4 regions of the Kitasatospora sp. NPDC036993 genome follow, and region 1 is predicted to be linked to each of the others. Evidence: riboswitches for the same ligand, from Rfam matches in the RefSeq annotation. Region 1 holds a riboswitch; each other region holds the start of a gene.
What was found. A riboswitch is a leader RNA that binds a small molecule or an ion and turns the genes downstream of it on or off. The one in region 1 is predicted to bind cyclic di-AMP.
Positions count from the first base shown of each region.

Region 2: linked by a shared signal. The riboswitch ahead of ACZ7C5_RS33365 (LysM peptidoglycan-binding domain-containing protein) and the one ahead of ACZ7C5_RS34090 (M23 family metallopeptidase) in region 1 are both predicted to bind cyclic di-AMP.
Region 3: linked by a shared signal. The riboswitch ahead of ACZ7C5_RS24680 (C40 family peptidase) and the one ahead of ACZ7C5_RS34090 (M23 family metallopeptidase) in region 1 are both predicted to bind cyclic di-AMP.
Region 4: linked by a shared signal. The riboswitch ahead of ACZ7C5_RS03525 (transglycosylase family protein) and the one ahead of ACZ7C5_RS34090 (M23 family metallopeptidase) in region 1 are both predicted to bind cyclic di-AMP.

Region 1 is NZ_JBVJRP010000023.1:37,093-41,217, reverse strand. It holds gene ACZ7C5_RS34100 (DUF2470 domain-containing protein) at 1-386, shown strand, start outside; gene ACZ7C5_RS34095 (APC family permease) at 405-1,061, opposite strand; gene ACZ7C5_RS34090 (M23 family metallopeptidase) at 1,538-2,593, opposite strand; cyclic di-AMP (ydaO/yuaA leader) riboswitch at 2,597-2,734, opposite strand; gene ACZ7C5_RS34085 (MFS transporter) at 3,089-4,125, shown strand, end outside.
Region 2 is NZ_JBVJRP010000022.1:7,038-11,162, reverse strand. It holds gene ACZ7C5_RS33370 (cytochrome P450 family protein) at 8-1,348, shown strand; cyclic di-AMP (ydaO/yuaA leader) riboswitch at 1,569-1,734, shown strand; gene ACZ7C5_RS33365 (LysM peptidoglycan-binding domain-containing protein) at 1,740-2,633, shown strand; gene eno (phosphopyruvate hydratase) at 2,888-4,125, shown strand, end outside.
Region 3 is NZ_JBVJRP010000011.1:245,996-250,120, reverse strand. It holds gene ACZ7C5_RS24690 (NYN domain-containing protein) at 1-918, shown strand, start outside; gene ACZ7C5_RS24685 (C40 family peptidase) at 1,119-2,156, shown strand; cyclic di-AMP (ydaO/yuaA leader) riboswitch at 2,495-2,648, shown strand; gene ACZ7C5_RS24680 (C40 family peptidase) at 2,659-3,792, shown strand; gene ACZ7C5_RS24675 (C40 family peptidase) at 4,020-4,125, shown strand, end outside.
Region 4 is NZ_JBVJRP010000002.1:14,505-18,629, forward strand. It holds gene ACZ7C5_RS03515 (DUF397 domain-containing protein) at 1-212, opposite strand, end outside; gene ACZ7C5_RS03520 (sirohydrochlorin chelatase family protein) at 778-1,743, shown strand; cyclic di-AMP (ydaO/yuaA leader) riboswitch at 2,208-2,378, shown strand; gene ACZ7C5_RS03525 (transglycosylase family protein) at 2,365-3,735, shown strand; gene ACZ7C5_RS03530 (hypothetical protein) at 4,018-4,125, shown strand, end outside.

The DNA of each region.
Region 1 (4,125 bases):
TCCACCTGGGAGTGGACGTCGCCCACGCCGTCCTCGCCACCCCGTACGGCACCGCCGCGGTCACCTCCGCCGACCTCGCGCTGGCCGCCCCCGACCCGCTGGCCAGGTACGAGGCCATGATGCTCACCCACCTCGCCGACGACCACGCCGACGCGCTCGACGTCCTCACCCGGCTGCTCGACCCGGCCGTCCTCACCCACGCCCCGGACGTCCGCCCGCTCGCCCTGGACCGCTACGGCCTGGTGCTGCGCCTGGACCACCCGTACGGCCACCGCGACGTCCGCCTGGTCTTCCCCGAACCGGCCAGGGACACCGAGGACTTCGGCCACCGGATGCACGAGCTGCTGGCCGCCGCCCAGCACGGCCTGCCGGTCCGCCGCGGCTGAGCGCCGGCCGACCGGCCGTCACCGCTCGACCGTGTCCTCCAGCACGATCCGCCCCATCCGCGCGTACAGCCCGGGCCGCCACCGGCGCACCGCGAGCGCCAGTCCGAGCCCGGCCGCCGAGATGCCCGAACTCCCCACCCCCTTCAGCGCGTTCAGCGGATTCACGGCCTCGGCCACGATCCCGTCCGGACCGCCGCCGGAGAACAGCACCGCCAGCGAGACCGCGCCCAGCACCCCGGTCTCCAGCACCAGCGCGGCCCCGAGCACCCTGGCCGTCAGCTGGAGGTCGAACCAGCCCGCCACTCCGATCACCACCGCCCCGGACAGCGCGTACCAGCCCCAGCCCAGCTCCACCCCCAGCTGTGAACGGGCCAGCCCGCGCAGCGAGAACGCGAAGAAGCCGAGGACCGCGGCCTCGGTGACGACGTACGCGAGCACCGCGAGCAGCCCCGAGGCCAGTCCGGCGACCCGGCCCAGCCCGTGCGAGACGTAGCCGTAGAACGCGCCGGCCGCGGTGACGTGCCGGGCCATCGCCACGTACCCGACCGAGAACACCGTCAGCACCACGGTCGCCACGATGTACGCGGCGGGTGCGCCGACTCCGTTGCCCTGCCCGACGACGATCGGCAGGTTGCCGGTCATCGCGGTGATCGGGGCGGCGGTGGCGAGCGCCATGAACACCACGCCGACCAGGCAGACCGAGTCCGCCTTCAGCCGGTCGACCCCGCCCGCGCCCGGCCGGGCCCGCTCCGCCGTCTACCCCGCCGTCTCCCCGCCGCGGACCGCCATCCGGCCTCCTCGCCTCCAGGACCCGCCCGTCCGCCGGACCGGCCGGGCACTGACCGACCGCCAGCATGGCGCGCCGCGGGCAACCGGAGACGCGTCGACCGCCCATCTGGGCAGCGGAGTTGACGCCGCGTTCGACCTGGACCGAACACCCCGGAAAGGCCCAGGGAAGACCAGGGAACGAAAGCGGCCGGCCCGGCTGCCCGAGGAAGTCCTCGTGCAGCCGGGCCGGCCTGGGCGTGTCCCTCGCCCATGTCCACCGTGCGGCGATCACCCGGTCGAGCGGTCACCCGACATGACCATCCCGGAGGATCGGTTCACCCCGCGACAGTGGCGGTTCCTGAAACCCTCGGAGCCCGTCAGGCTCAGAGCGCGACGCCGTGCGCCCGGAGGAAGGCGACCGGGTTGATGTCCGAGCCGTACTCAGAGCCGTTGCGGATCTCGAAGTGCAGGTGCGGGCCGGTCACGTTGCCGGTGGCACCGGAGAGGCCGATCTGCTGGCCGGCGGTGACGGTCTGACCGATCTTCACACCGATCGAGGAGAGGTGCGCGTACTCGGCGTAGTGGCCGTCGGCGAGCCTGATCTCGACCTCGTTGCCGTAGGCGCCGCCGTTGCCGGCCTTGACCACGACACCGTTGGCGACGGCGCGCAGCGGGGTGCCGGTGGAGGCGACGAAGTCCTGGCCGGTGTGGTGGCCGGAGGCCCACATCGAGCCGGCCACGCCGTAGGCGGTGCCCAGCTTCGGGCCGGCCAGCGGGGCGACGTAGCCGGAGGTGGCGGCGGCGACCGGAGTGGCGGTCACGGCCGCGGCCGGAGCGGCGACCTGCACCTGGGTCTGGAGCTGGGCGGACGGCTTGGCGGCCTCGGTCTTCACCTGGACCTGTGCCTGCGGCTTGGCGGCCTGGGTCGCCGGAGCGGCCGGCTTGGCGGCCTGGGTCGCCGGAGCGGCCGGCTTGGCGGGCTTCGCCGGAGCGGCGGGCTTGGCCGGAGCGGCGGGCTTGGCCGGAGCGGCGGGCTTGGCCGGAGCGGCGTCAGCGGACGGCGCGGTGGCGTGGCCAGGCAGCGCGAGCTGCTGACCCGGGAAGATCAGGTTCGGGTTGGCGCCGACGACCGAGCGGTTCTGCTCGTACAGCGCCTGCCAGCCACCGTCGACGCTCCTGGCGTCGGCGATCCTGGACAGGGTGTCGCCACTGACGACGCGGTAGCTCTCCGGCGCGGCCGGAGCGGCCGACCCGGTGGCCGCAGCGGCGGCCGGCGGGGCGTCGGTGGTGGCGACGGCGGCCTGCGGGGCCGGGGCGGTGTGCGCCTGGGCGGTCACCGCGGTCACGAGCGGCACGGCGAAGGAGACACCGGTGACGGCCGTGGCGATGCCGATACGGACGGCGCGGGGCAGGGCGATACGACGAGCCTGAGCAGGCATGGAATTTTTCCTCTCCGACGCCTGCGAGGTGAGCTGTCGGGTTCGGGCTGGAGTTGCCCGGCCGCATGCGCGGCTTCACCCCTAGCCGGTCCTGGTCGTCCACGCCCTGAGGCGCGAACTCCGGTCCGGCGACTTACCTGTGGGTCCCCCGCTCCTGCCGTACAGAGTTCGTTTCGAACCACCGGGCAGCGGCAGGATTCGGCGTTCCACCCGGCGGATCCGTCCGGACTGGCCGGGCGGTCGCTGAACTAAAACCCATCCGTTCGGGTGAAGCAATGTCGATCTCTTGAAACAGCAACAACCCTCCGGAGCCCAGTGACCCTCCGCAGGGACGACCACACGATACGTACACAATCCATTCACCCCCAGCCACTGATCCACGACCCTGCGCCGAGATCCGCGACGCTGCGCGGCCGGCCGCTCACGGACAGCTCGCGGCCAACACACCACCCGGTGAGCCTTGTCACGTGCGTCCCGGCAGCGCAGGATTCGCCCGTGACCACCTCAGAGGCAGGGACCCTGCGCCTGGGCACCGCGCAGGGCCGCCTGGTACTACTGGCGACGGTGCTCGGCTCCAGCATGGCGATGCTCGACGGCACCGTGGTGAACGTCGCCCTGCCCCGGATCGGCGCCGACCTCGGCGCCTCCCTGGCGTCCCTGCAATGGACGCTGAACGCCTATCTGCTCACCCTGGCGGGCCTGATCCTGCTCGGCGGCGCGCTCGGCGACCGCTACGGGCGGCGCAAGGTCTTCCTGATCGGCGTGGTCTGGTTCGCCGTCGCCTCCGCGGCCTGCGCCGCCGCGCCGAACATCCACGTGCTGATCGCCGCCCGCGCCGTCCAGGGCATCGGCGGGGCGCTGCTCACCCCCGGCTCGCTCGCCATGCTCCAGGCCGTCTTCCACCCCGACGACCGCTCGGCGGCGGTCGGCCTCTGGTCCGGCCTCGGCGGGGTCTCGGCCGCGGTCGGCCCCTTCCTCGGCGGCTGGCTGGTGGACGGCCCCGGCTGGCGCTGGATCTTCCTGCTGAACCTGCCGCTCGCCGCCGCCGTGATCGTGGTCACCACCCGGTCGGTACCGGAGAGCCGGGACGAGAGCGCCTCCGGCCGGTTCGACGTGCTCGGCGCCGTGCTCGCCGCCCTCGCCCTCGGCGCGGTCACCTACGCGCTGACCGCCGCCGGCGAGGGCCTGTCCCCCGCCGTCTGGGTCAGCGGCGTGGCCGGCCTGGTGCTCGGCGTCGCCTTCGTCGCCGTCGAGCGCCGCGCGCCCGAGCCGATGCTGCCGCTCGGACTGTTCTCCTCCCGGCTGTTCACCGCGGTGAACCTGGTCACCCTGTGCGTGTACGCGGCGTTCAGCGGGGTCTTCTTCCTGCTGGTGGTGCAGCTCCAGATCGTGTCCGGGTTCTCCCCGCTGGTCTCGGGCTTCGCGCTGGTGCCGATCACCGTGCTGATGCTGGTGCTGTCGGCGCGCGCCGGGCGCCTCGGCAAGCTGATCGGTCCGCGCATCCCGCTGACCGTCGGTCCGCTGCTGTGCGC
Region 2 (4,125 bases), on a different contig from region 1:
TCGGTCCATGCCAGCTCAGCCCGACCCCGCCAGGCCCGCCGCCGCGCCGTCCGACGCCACCGGCCCCCAGCTGTTCACCTGGGAGTTCGCCTCCGATCCGTACCCCGCCTACGCCTGGCTGCGGGAGCACGCCCCGGTGCACCGCACCACGCTGCCGAGCGGCGTGGAGGCCTGGCTGGTGACGCGGTACGCGGACGCCAGGCAGGCGCTAGCGGACGGCCGGCTGTCGAAGAACCCGGCGCACCACAGCGGGCAGGCGCACCGCACCGGCCGGGTGGGCATCCCGGGGGAGCGGCAGGCGGACCTGATGACCCACCTGCTGAACATCGACCCGCCGGACCACACCCGGCTGCGCCGACTGGTGTCGAAGGCGTTCACCCCGCGCCGGGTGGCCGAGTTCGAGCCGCGGGTGCAGCAGCTCACCGACCGGCTGATCGACGGCTTCGCGCGGCGCGGTTCGGCGGACCTGATCCACGAGTTCGCCTTCCCGCTCCCCATCTACGCGATCTGCGACATGCTGGGCGTGCCGGCCGAGGACCAGGACGACTTCCGCGACTGGGCCGGAATGATGGTGCGCCACACGAAGCCGGGCCAGGGCGGCGGTCAGCGCGGCGGCGTGGGCCGGGCGGTGAAGCGGATCCGGGCGTACCTGCTGGAGCTGATCCACCGCAAGCGCGCGGACCTCGGGGACGACCTGATCTCGGGCCTGATCCGGGCGAGCGACCACGGTGAGCACCTGACCGAGAACGAGGCCGCGGCGATGGCCTTCATCCTCCTCTTCGCCGGCTTCGAGACGACCGTGAACCTGATCGGCAACGGGACCTACGCGCTGCTGCGCAACCCCGGGCAGCGCCGGCTGTTGCAGGAGTCGGTGGCGCGCGGGGAGAGCGCGCTGCTGGACACCGCGATCGAGGAACTCCTGCGCTACGACGGGCCGGTGGAGATGGCGACCTGGCGGTTCGCGACGCAGCCGCTGACCGTCGGCGGGGTGGACATCCCGGTCGGTGACCCGGTGCTGGTGGTGCTGGCCGCGGCGGACCGCGACCCGGCCAGGTTCGCGGACGAGAACACCCTCGACCTGGCCCGGACGGACAATCCCCACCTGGGTTTCGGGCACGGCATCCACTACTGCATCGGCGCCCCGCTCGCGCGGCTGGAGGGGCGCGCCGCACTGGCCACCCTGCTTTCCCGGCTGCCCGATCTGCGGCTCGCGGAAAGCCCGGAGAATCTGCGGTGGCGAGGTGGCCTGATCATGCGTGGGCTGCGCGAACTCCCGGTGGAATTCAGTCCGGAGAGCCGCTCCCCGCACGCCCCTCCGCACGCCCCCGCCGAGCCGCCGATGCCCTGAGGTCACGCTGACGGGACGTCGTCGATCGCCCTCGGCGGTGGTGTGAACAGCCATCAATCAGGACATATCGCCGCCGTTGGTAGGCGGTCGGACACGCGCCGTAATTTATGTGTGATATCGGCGATATGAGCTTGTGATTGGTCTGATGATCTGTCTACTCTCCCTGGAGTTCGCAGCTGCGGACCTCGTACGCGGAACGCCGAATCCTGCCCGCCGCGTCACGGGAAACCGACCAGAACCCTGGGCAGGGGCGGGGGAACCAGGTTTGTTGCCGTCCCCACGGCTTGGGGTGAAGCCGCCCGAGCGGGATCTCTCCGCACACGGCGGCCGGGCCACCTCCCGGTCCGAACCCGACAGCTCACCTCGCAGGCGTACGGAGAGGGACCTCTTCATGCTGCTCGTTGGAACTGGCCGTCACCGTCGTCGCACCCAGGCCGAGAAGGCCATCGCCGTCGCCGGTGTGGCCGGCGTCGGACTCGCGATGCCGCTCCTCACCGCCACCGGCGCCTCCGCCGCACCGGTCTCCACCTGGGACGCGGTCGCGCAGTGCGAGAGCGGCGGCAACTGGAGCATCAACACCGGCAACGGCTTCTACGGCGGCCTCCAGTTCACCTCCAGCACCTGGAAGGCGTACGGCGGCAACGCCTACGCGGCGCAGGCCAACCAGGCCAGCAAGGCCCAGCAGATATCGGTCGCCGAGAAGGTCCTCGCCTCGCAGGGCCCGGGTGCCTGGCCGGTCTGCTCCCAGAAGGCCGGTCTGACCAAGGGCGGCGCCCCGGCCGCGGTCGACACCTCCTCGGACGCCAAGCAGCAGCAGGCTCCCAAGCCGCAGGCCCCGAAGCAGCAGGTCCCGAAGCACGCCAAGCCGGCCGAGAAGCCGGCCGCCCAGCAGCAGGCCGCACCGAAGCCCGCCGCGAAGCCGGTCCAGCAGGCCGCCCCGCAGCCGCAGGCCCAGGGCTTCTCCGGCAAGGCCGGCTGGGACGCCGACGCGAAGGTGTACTGGTACCAGAACAACGGCGGCTGGTACTGGACCAGCCACCAGAGCGTCTACCAGCAGTACGCCGGCCAGACCGCCGCCCAGCCGCAGGCCGCCCCGCGGGCCGCCCAGCCGGCCGCGCAGGCCGCGGGCCACGACTACACCGTCCGCGCCGGTGACACCCTGTCGACCATCGCCTCCGCCCAGGGCGTGTCCGGCGGCTGGAGCGCGCTGTACGAGCAGAACCACGCCACCGTCGGCGGCAACCCGAACCTGATCATGCCCGGCCAGGTGCTGCACCTCGGCTGAGCCGCCACGCCCGACGCGCGGAGGGGACCGGTCCTACCGGTCCCCTTCGTCCGTATTCGCCCGCTCCAGGGGGACAAGCTGGGACAAGCAGGTGAACTACCGGCGGGTAGGAGGGCCACACGCTGAGACGGAACCCAGGTCGACGTGGTCCCGGGAGCCCGGGCGGTTAGGCTCTGGTCGTAAACGACTCCGCAATCGTCCTGCTGACAGCACCCCCCGTCAGACCGGACCCTGCTTCCGCAAGGAGATGCCTCGTGCCGTCCATCGATGTCGTCGTAGCCCGTGAGATCCTCGACTCCCGCGGCAACCCCACGGTCGAGGTCGAGGTCGGCCTCGACGACGGCAGCACGGGTCGTGCCGCTGTTCCGTCGGGTGCCTCCACCGGTGCCTTCGAGGCGCTGGAGCTGCGCGACGGTGACAAGAACCGCTACTTCGGCAAGGGCGTGGAGAAGGCCGTCCTGGCCGTCATCGAGCAGATCGGCCCGGAGCTGGTCGGCTACGACGCCACCGAGCAGCGCCTGATCGACCAGGCCATGCTGGACCTGGACGCCACCCCGGACAAGTCCTCGCTCGGCGCCAACGCCATCCTGGGCGTCTCGCTGGCCGTCGCCCACGCCGCCTCCGAGGCGAGCGACCTGCCGCTGTTCCGCTACCTGGGCGGCCCGAACGCGCACGTCCTGCCGGTCCCGATGATGAACATCCTCAACGGCGGCTCGCACGCGGACTCCAACGTCGACATCCAGGAGTTCATGATCGCCCCGATCGGCGCGGAGTCCTTCTCCGAGGCCGTCCGCTGGGGCGTCGAGGTCTACCACACCCTCAAGGGCGTGCTGAAGGAGCGCGGCCTGTCCACCGGCCTCGGCGACGAGGGCGGCTTCGCGCCGAACCTGGACAGCAACCGCGAGGCCCTGGACCTCATCACCGAGGCCATCCAGAAGGCCGGCTACGTGCCCGGCCGCGACATCGCGCTGGCCCTGGACGTCGCCGCCTCCGAGTTCTACGAGGACGGCGCCTACCAGTTCGAGGGCAAGGCCCTCTCGGCGGCCGAGCTCATCGAGTACTACGCCGGGCTGGTCGCCGCCTACCCGCTGGTCTCCATCGAGGACCCGCTGGACGAGTCGGACTGGGACGGCTGGAAGGCCATGACCGTCAAGCTGGGCGACAAGGTCCAGCTGGTCGGCGACGACCTGTTCGTCACCAACCCGCAGCGCCTGGCCCGCGGCATCGAGACCGGCACCGCCAACGCGCTGCTGGTGAAGGTGAACCAGATCGGCTCGCTGACCGAGACCCTGGACGCCGTCGAGCTGGCCCAGCGCAACGGCTACCGCTGCATGATGTCGCACCGCTCCGGTGAGACCGAGGACGTCACCATCGCCGACCTGGCCGTCGCCACCAACTGCGGCCAGATCAAGACCGGTGCCCCGGCCCGCTCCGAGCGCGTCGCCAAGTACAACCAGCTGCTGCGCATCGAGGAGATCCTCGACGACGCCGC
Region 3 (4,125 bases), on a different contig from region 1:
GAGGCGACCCGGCTGGTGGAGAAGCTACAGGCGGAGCTGGCCGAGGTGCGGGCCTCCGCACGGGCTGACCTGGACCGGCAGCGGACCGAGTCGGACGGCGTCCGCAAGGAGGCCGAGTCGCTGCGCAAGAAGGTGCGGTCGCTGGAGAGCGACACCCGCAGGGCGCAGGCCGAGACCCGCAGGCTGGCCGGCGAGCTGGAGGCCGCGAAGGCGCAGGCCGCGACCGAGCGCGGCGCGGTGGAGACCGAGGCGCGCCGGCTCAGGCACCGGGTCTCCGAGCTGGAGAACGCGGCCGAGCAGGGCCGCCGGTCGGCCCGTGAGGGGCGCAGCGTCGAGGACATGCGGCTGCGGCTGCTGCTGGACACCGTGCTGCAGTCGGCCCAGGGGCTCCAGCGGGAGCTGGCGCTGCCGGTCTCCCAGATCCGTCCGGCGGACCTGGTGGAGGCGGTGGTGCCGGGGGCGGCCTCGCCGCACGACGTGGCGCGGCGCGGCCTCGCCGAGGACGATCCGGCGCTGCTGGACCAGCTGCTGGCGATCCCCCAGGTGCACCTGCTGGTGGACGGCTACAACGTGACCAAGACCGGCTATCCGGCGCTGCCGCTGGAGCAGCAGCGGATCCGGCTGCTGGGCGGGCTGGCGATGCTGGCCCAGCGCACGCAGGCGGAGGTCACCTGTGTGTTCGACGGGCAGGACCTGGACGTCCCGGTGATCATGGCGCCACCGCGCGGGGTCCGGGTGCGGTTCAGCCGGACCGGGGAGACCGCGGACGAGCTGATCCGCCGTCTGGTGCGGGCCGAGCCGCAGGGCCGTCCGGTGGTGGTGGTCTCCACCGACCGGGAGGTCGCGGAGGGCGTGCGGAAGGCCGGCGCGCGCCCCGTGGCCTCGGTGTTGCTGCTGAACAGACTGGCCCGGCCCTGAGTCCGGACCGGATGGAATGATGCCTGGTCAGGGGTGGTTCCGAGCGGGTGTGCGGGTCTTGTGACGTCAGCATGGGAACCGGATTTCACGCCTACGGGGGAGTAGCAGAACGGGTAGATGTTCACTAGGGTCTGGCGTCAAACCTATTTTCCGGAATCTCATCCCATCAGGTGAGTCCGATGGAAGAAGGAGCCGGACCCTTGGCATCCCACCGCCGTCCCAAGCAGCCGAGCCGCGCACGGATCTCCGTGCTCACCGCCGCCGCTGCGACCGCGGTCGCCCTCTCCGCCCAGGTGGCCGCGCACGCCGCGCCGCAGCCGAACAAGTCGGACGTCAAGGCGCAGATCGACCAGCTCCAGGAGGAGCAGGAGCAGGCGGCGGAGAAGTACAACGGCGCCAAGGAGCGGGCCGACCAGCTGCGCAAGCAGTCCGGCCAGCTCCAGGACCAGGTGGCCCGCGGCCAGGAGCAGATGACGCAGCTGCAGGGCGGCCTCGCCGAGGTGGCGGGCGAGCAGTACCGCACCGGCGGCATCGACCCGTCCGTCCAGCTGATGCTCTCCTCCGACCCGTCCGGCTACCTGGACAAGGCCTCCACCATCCAGCAGGCCGGCACCAGCCAGGCCGAGGCGCTCAAGGGGCTGCTGGACCAGCAGCGCCGGCTGGACCAGCAGAAGACCGAGGCGGCCACCGTGCTCGCCTCGCTGGAGAGCACCACCAAGGACCTGAACCAGGCCAAGACGGACGTCAACACCAAGCTGAAGGCCGCCCAGGACCTGCTGAACTCGCTCAGCGCCGCCGACCGAGCCGCGCTGCGGGCCCAGCAGACGCAGGAGGACCGCGCCTCGCGCGGCAGCGACCGGGTCGACCTCGGCAGCCTGCCGCCGGCCGGCGGCCTCGCGGCGGTGGCGGTGTCCAAGGCGATGGGCAAGCAGGGCTCGCCGTACGTGTGGGGCGCCACCGGATCGACCACCTTCGACTGCTCGGGCCTGATGGTCTGGGCGTACGGCCAGGCCGGCGTCTCGCTGCCGCGCACCTCGCAGGAGCAGGGCCACTACGGGACCAAGGTGCCCTCGCTGGACCAGGCCCAGCCGGGCGACCTGGTGGTCTACGGCAACGACATGCACCACGTCGGGATGTACATCGGCAACGGCATGGTGGTCCACGCGCCGCACACCGGCGACGTGGTGAAGGTGATGAAGGCCGACGCGATGTCGATCAACACCATCCGCCGGGTCTGACGGCCCGACACGCCGGAGGGGCCCCTTCCCCGGACCTGTGATCAGCGCCACCCCCTTGTGGGGGTGGCGTTCGGGTTTTCGGCGTTTCGTGACCGCATGGTGAGAACTGATCAGCCTTACGTGTGGCAGTGGTCACCATCGGTCATTTTCACAAAAGAACTTTGGCAATCTTCTGTCTTTTTTCTGACAAGGATTTGAACCGATCACGGTTCAGTTACTAGGGTCGTGCCCTGAACCACCGCACTCTCGATCGCCCAGCCAGGGTGGCGGCGGTGGTTTCCGTCGAGTTCGCAAGGCAGCGGGGCAGGTCGAAGCGACTGCCCGACAGGGGAGCCCAGTTCGTGGGGGCGCTGCGGAGCGGAGCCGGGGAACCACGTTCCTCCGGGGTGAATCGGCGCCAGGTCGGCCGGTGGAACGGCCGTGAGGCGTCGTAGGGCATGCTTCCGGCCCGAACCCGTCAGCTCACCCGGTAGGCGGCCGTAGGAAGAAGGAGTCCGCCTTCGTGGCGTCCCATCGTCGTCCCAAGCCCGCCGGCCGCGCCCGCGTCTCGATCCTGACCGGAGTCGCCGCCGCAGCCGTCGCCCTCTCCGCGCAGTCCGGCGCCCACGCCGACCCGCAGCCGACCAAGGAACAGGTCAAGGAGCAGGTCGACCAGCTCAACGAGCAGGCCGAGGTCGCGACCGAGAACTACAACGCCGCCCAGGCCAAGCAGCAGGAGCTGGAGAAGCAGGTCTCCGGCCTCCAGGACCAGGTGGCCCGTCAGCAGTCCCAGGTGACCGAGCTCCAGGGCGGCCTGGCCGAGATCGCCGGCGAGCAGTACCGCAACGGCGGCATCTCGCCGACCGTCCAGCTGATGTTCTCCTCCAGTCCGGAGGGCTTCCTCACCCAGGCCGGTGCGCTGAACCAGGCCGGTGCGACCCAGAAGGGTCAGCTGAAGGAGCTCCAGGAGCAGCAGCGCAAGCTCGACCAGGACCGCAACGAGGCCCAGGGCAAGCTCGCCGAGCTGGAGTCCACCACCCAGCAGCTGAAGACCGCCAAGCAGGACGTCCAGGGCAAGCTGAAGGCCGCCCAGGACCTGCTGAACACCCTGACCGAGCAGGAGCGCCAGGCGCTGCGCCAGGCCGAGGAGAAGGCCGCGGCCGAGGCCAAGGTCAAGGCCGACGCCGCCAAGGCCGAAGCGGCCAAGGCGCAGCAGCAGGCCGACCGCGCCTCGCGCGACAACAGCCGCAGCGACATCTCGACCGGTTCGGCCGCCGCCGCGCCGGTGAAGGTCGCGGCCGGCAGCTCCCGCGGTGCCGCCGCCCTCTCGTACGCCGCCTCCAAGGTCGGCAGCCCGTACGTCTGGGGCGCCACCGGCCCGGGTTCCTTCGACTGCTCCGGTCTGATGGTCTGGGCGTACAACCAGGCCGGCGTGTCGCTGCCGCGCACCTCGCAGGCGCAGGCCTCGGCCGGCACCCGGATCGGCACGGACATCTCCCAGGCCCAGCCCGGCGACCTGCTGATCTTCTACACCGACGCCCACCACGTCGGCATCTACGCCGGCAACGGCCAGGTGCTGCACGCGCCCAGGACGGGCACGAACGTGCGCTACGAGGCGGTCACCAACATGCCGCTGACCGGCATCGTGCGGGTCTGATCCCCGCTCGGACGCTTCCGGGCCCGGCCTTCCTCGGGGAAGGCCGGGCCTGCGGCTTTTCCGGAAGGTCGAGCTGATGTCCGATTAGTGGGCGAATATTCGGGTTGGGAGGGGTTTGGACTCGGTTGCCCGGACTCGCTAACGTCTGCCACCGGACTCCCGCTCGACGGCCGCCCACCATGGCGCGGCGGCGGGGACCGCGCCGCAGGATTGGAGCCGCTGCCGCCATGCCCGTGCACCGTCGTTCCCAACTGCTCGCCCGGGCGCTGGTGCTGACCGCGGCCGCCGCCACCGCGCTGGGCGTGGCCACCGGAGGCAGCGCCCAGGCCGCCC
Region 4 (4,125 bases), on a different contig from region 1:
GCGATCTCGGCCCGGGTGTAGATGAGCGCCGGACCGTCCGGGAACCGCGAGTTGCGCATCGCCACATCGCCGCCCGGCAGGGCCGCGAACTCGACGCAGTTGCCCTGGGAATTGCTGTGCAGGCTCTTCTGCCAGACCACCCCCCGGAGATCGGCGGCGGCCATCCCGTTGTAGGTGTCGTACGAGCCGTGCGTGTCCTGCGAGTCGTGCATAGAAGTCTCCCGAAGAGCTCCGGAGTTGTCGTCCAGCGCGGCGCCCCGGCACCGCCGAACGAACGGACCGGCCCCGTACCGGTCCGGCACAACGCCTCACTTGACGCGATGATAGCCGCAGTGCACGTGCATCAGCACGGGACGGTGCAGGTGCACGAGGCCTTTCATCCGCGGCCCCGAACTCTTCACGGGCCTTTCTCCTGACGGTACGTAAACGGACATAGCCGATGGAATCACCGGGCGCGCGATAACCGGCCGTGAGCACCTCCCCGCTGAATGTTGATCTTCGAATGCCGGGAGTCGCATCTTCGTGACCCTCTGTCAAGCCACCCGCGCACTGTGAGACATCTCACGCGCCACGGGCGCAACGCCCGCCCCCTCGGATCGCGTCGAGCAATGGCGAGCAATGCTGACGCCCACTCGGGGATCGGGCGAGGAATGTCCGGATTGTAGGCAAAGCGTCAGGACCGGCGCCGGAGACTCACCGGCTCCGCACCGCGGCCGCGCGAAACCCGTACGGCAGCCGACTGCAAGCCGGACGGGCCGATGTCCTACGATCTCCGGCATGAGCACCGCAGCCATCCCGGGCGCGCCACTGCCCGTCCGTACTCCAGGCTCCCGTGCGCGGGGGCGCCATCGTCGTCCTGAGCGCCCCGAGATTCCGGCCGGCGCCCCGGCCCTGGTGCTCGCCGTACCCGCGACCGCCGGGCCCGAGTCCCGCTCGGTCGTCGAGGAGCTCCTCTCGATCGTCCGCACCGAGCAGAACGGCGTCCGGACCGCGGTCGGCTACCTGCCCGGCAACGGCAATGGCACCGAGGGCGTGGGCGGCGAGGACCGCACCGTGGCGGAGCTGCTGAGCCTGGCCGCCGAGGCCGGACAGCCGATGCCCGTCCTGGTGCCGCTGGTACCCGGCCCGCACACCTTCCTGACCGGGCTTCACGCGCTCGCCGCCGAGTACGGCGCACCCGTCACCGACCCGCTGGGCCCGCACCCGCTGCTGGCCGAGGGTGTGCACGTCCGGCTGTCCGAGGCCGGACTGGCCCGGGCCGACCGCGCCCGGCTGTTCGCCATCGCGACCGCCGCGGACGGCGTGGTCCTGACCACCGTCGGCGGCGAGGACGCGGCCGCCGCGGCCGGCATCACCGGTGTGCTGCTGGCCGCCCGACTGGCCGTTCCGGTCGTCGCCGCCGCGCTCGACGTTCCCGGTTCGGTGGCCGCGGCCGTCAACCACCTCCGTGACACCGGCTCACAGCGCCCCGCGCTGGCCCCGCTGGTGATCGGCCCCGAGGCGGACTCCGAGCTGCTCGCCACGGCCGCCGAGGAGTCCGGCTGCCCGTCGGCCGCGCCGCTGGGCGCGTACCCGTCGGTGGGCCAGCTGATCGCCTCCACCTACCTGGCCGCGCTGCCCACGCCGTCCCCGGAGGACCTGGCGCGGGCCGAGGCGGAGGCGGCGGCCGCCGCCGAGGCCGAGGGGGTCGTGGAGGGCGCTCGTGGCGCCCACGCGGCCGTCGAGGGACGCGCCGGACGGTAGTCGACGCCGCGCGCCGCTCCGCGCGCACCGAGGGGCCCAGAACGCTCGTGCGTTCCGGGCCCCTCGTGCTGTTTCCCCATCCTGTCCGGGAGGCAGTCGGGAGGAAGTCGGCAACGGGGTGTCAATGAAGTGGAATGTCCGATCTGGCGCCATTTGAAAGGAAATAGGCAGCGCGCGCGGGGGCGCTCGAATCGCGGCCGCTCCGCCGCTTCCCAGGGGGCGTGATTCCTCGCCTCGACGCCCCGTCACACCCCTTCTGAAGCGGAGCCAGTTGTCGCCTTCAGCAACAGCATTGCCCGAAAACGATCATTTACGATCATGACGGACGGCAATTTTGGCGATTTCCACTAAACCGTGATGCGCGTCACAGGAGTTTGCGGTTTGAACTTCAGTCTGATTAACGTGCTCCCGTTCGTGACCACACGAACCCGGTTCATCCGCGACGCCGAGTCCTGCCGTCGGATGTCCTGGCAGCGCGAAAACGCACCACGGCAGGAGCGGGGGACCCACAGGTAAGTCGCCCCGGACCGATCCCAGGAACGGTCCAGGGCTAGGGGTGAAGCCGCGCCCATGGCGCGGCCGGGCAACTCCAGCCCGAATCCGACAGCTCACCTCGCAGGCGTGGGAGAGGAACGCGTCTTCATGCTGCCCACCAACGGCAACCGTCTGTCCAGCCGCACCCGTCGCGTGATCGCCGCCCTCGGCGTCGCGGGTGTCGGCCTCACCGTTCCCTGCCTCACCACCGGCACCGCCTCCGCCGCGTCCGTCTCCACCTGGGACGCCGTCGCCCAGTGCGAGAGCGGCGGCAACTGGGCCATCAACACCGGCAACGGTTTCTACGGCGGTCTCCAGTTCACCTCCAGCACCTGGGCCGCCTTCGGTGGCACCGCCTACGCCCAGCAGGCCAACCAGGCCACCAAGGCGCAGCAGATCGCCGTCGCCGAGAAGGTCCTCGCCTCGCAGGGCCCGGGCGCCTGGCCCGTCTGCTCCGTCAAGGCCGGCCTGACCAAGGGCGGCACCCCGGCCGCCGTCGACACCTCGGCGGGCTCCACCACCGGTGCCGGCACCGGTTCGACCGCCGCCAAGCCCGCGCAGACCCCGAAGCCCGCCGCCCCGGCCGCGAAGCCGGCCGCCAAGCCCGTGCAGCCCCAGGCCCCCGCCGCGAAGCCCGCCGCACCCGCCCAGGACGGCGCGCAGGCCGCCACCGGCTCCGCCGACTCCGGCAACCGGAGCGCGTGGGCCCAGAAGCGCCAGCAGCAGGCCCAGAGCGGCGACTACACCGTGGTCGAGGGCGACTGGCTGTCCTCGATCGCCGACGAGCACAGCGTGCAGGGCGGCTGGCAGCGGCTGTACGAGCTCAACCGCGGCACCCTGACCGAGGGTCCGGACGCCATCTACCCGGGCCAGCAGCTGTCCTTCGGCGGCAACGGGCGGGCCCAGGCCGGCCAGTCCTCCGCCACCAAGTCCGGCTCGGACTCCACCTGGTTCGACCGCTCGCAGAAGTCCGGCCAGTCCGCGAACGGCGGTGCCGTGAACGCCCAGCCGACCGCGCAGCCCCAGGCCCCGGCCGCCAAGCCGGCCGCCAAGCCCGCCCCGCAGACCCAGCCCCAGACCCAGGCTCCGGCCGCCACCGGCAGCATGGCCGCCGCGGTCTCCTTCGCCGAGTCGAAGGTCGGTCAGGCGTACGTCTACGGCGGCACCGGCAACGGCGGCTGGGACTGCTCCGGCCTGACCCAGGCCGCGCTGCGGGCCGCGGGCGTCTCCGTCCCGCGCGTCGCCGCCGACCAGGCCGCCGCCAGCACCCACGTCTCGCTGGACAGCCTCCAGCCGGGCGACCTGCTGTTCTGGTCCAACAACGGCAAGGACTCCGGCGTCTACCACGTCGCGATCTACGTCGGCAACGGCAAGTACGTCGAGGCCGCCAACCCGAGCTCGGGCGTCCGCGAGCAGAACATCGCCAACTGGGCCCCGGACTTCGCCGGCCGGGTCTGAGGACGGCACACGGCCGACGGACGACGGTGACAGCCGGCAGGGAACCTCTGACGGATGACAGATAACAGGTAACAGATGTCAGATGACAGATTTCAACATCTGTCATCTGTCCTCCGTCGGCCGTCAGCCGTCGTCCGAACGCTGACCACCCGCCGCCCCCGGGGAGAGTCTGGTCGCTCCTCCCCGGGGGCTCCGGCGTCCCCTCCCCCGGTTCCGCCGATTCCCGTGGTGGATCGCCGCCCCAACGGGCATGCTGCTGCTCTGCACCCGAGGAGGAGTCACATGGCCCAGGTCACCGTCACCCTCGACGCGAACCTCGCGATCGACGCGATGATGCTCTCCGGCACCAAGAACCCGCAGGACGCCGTCGAACTGGTCCTGCGCGACTAC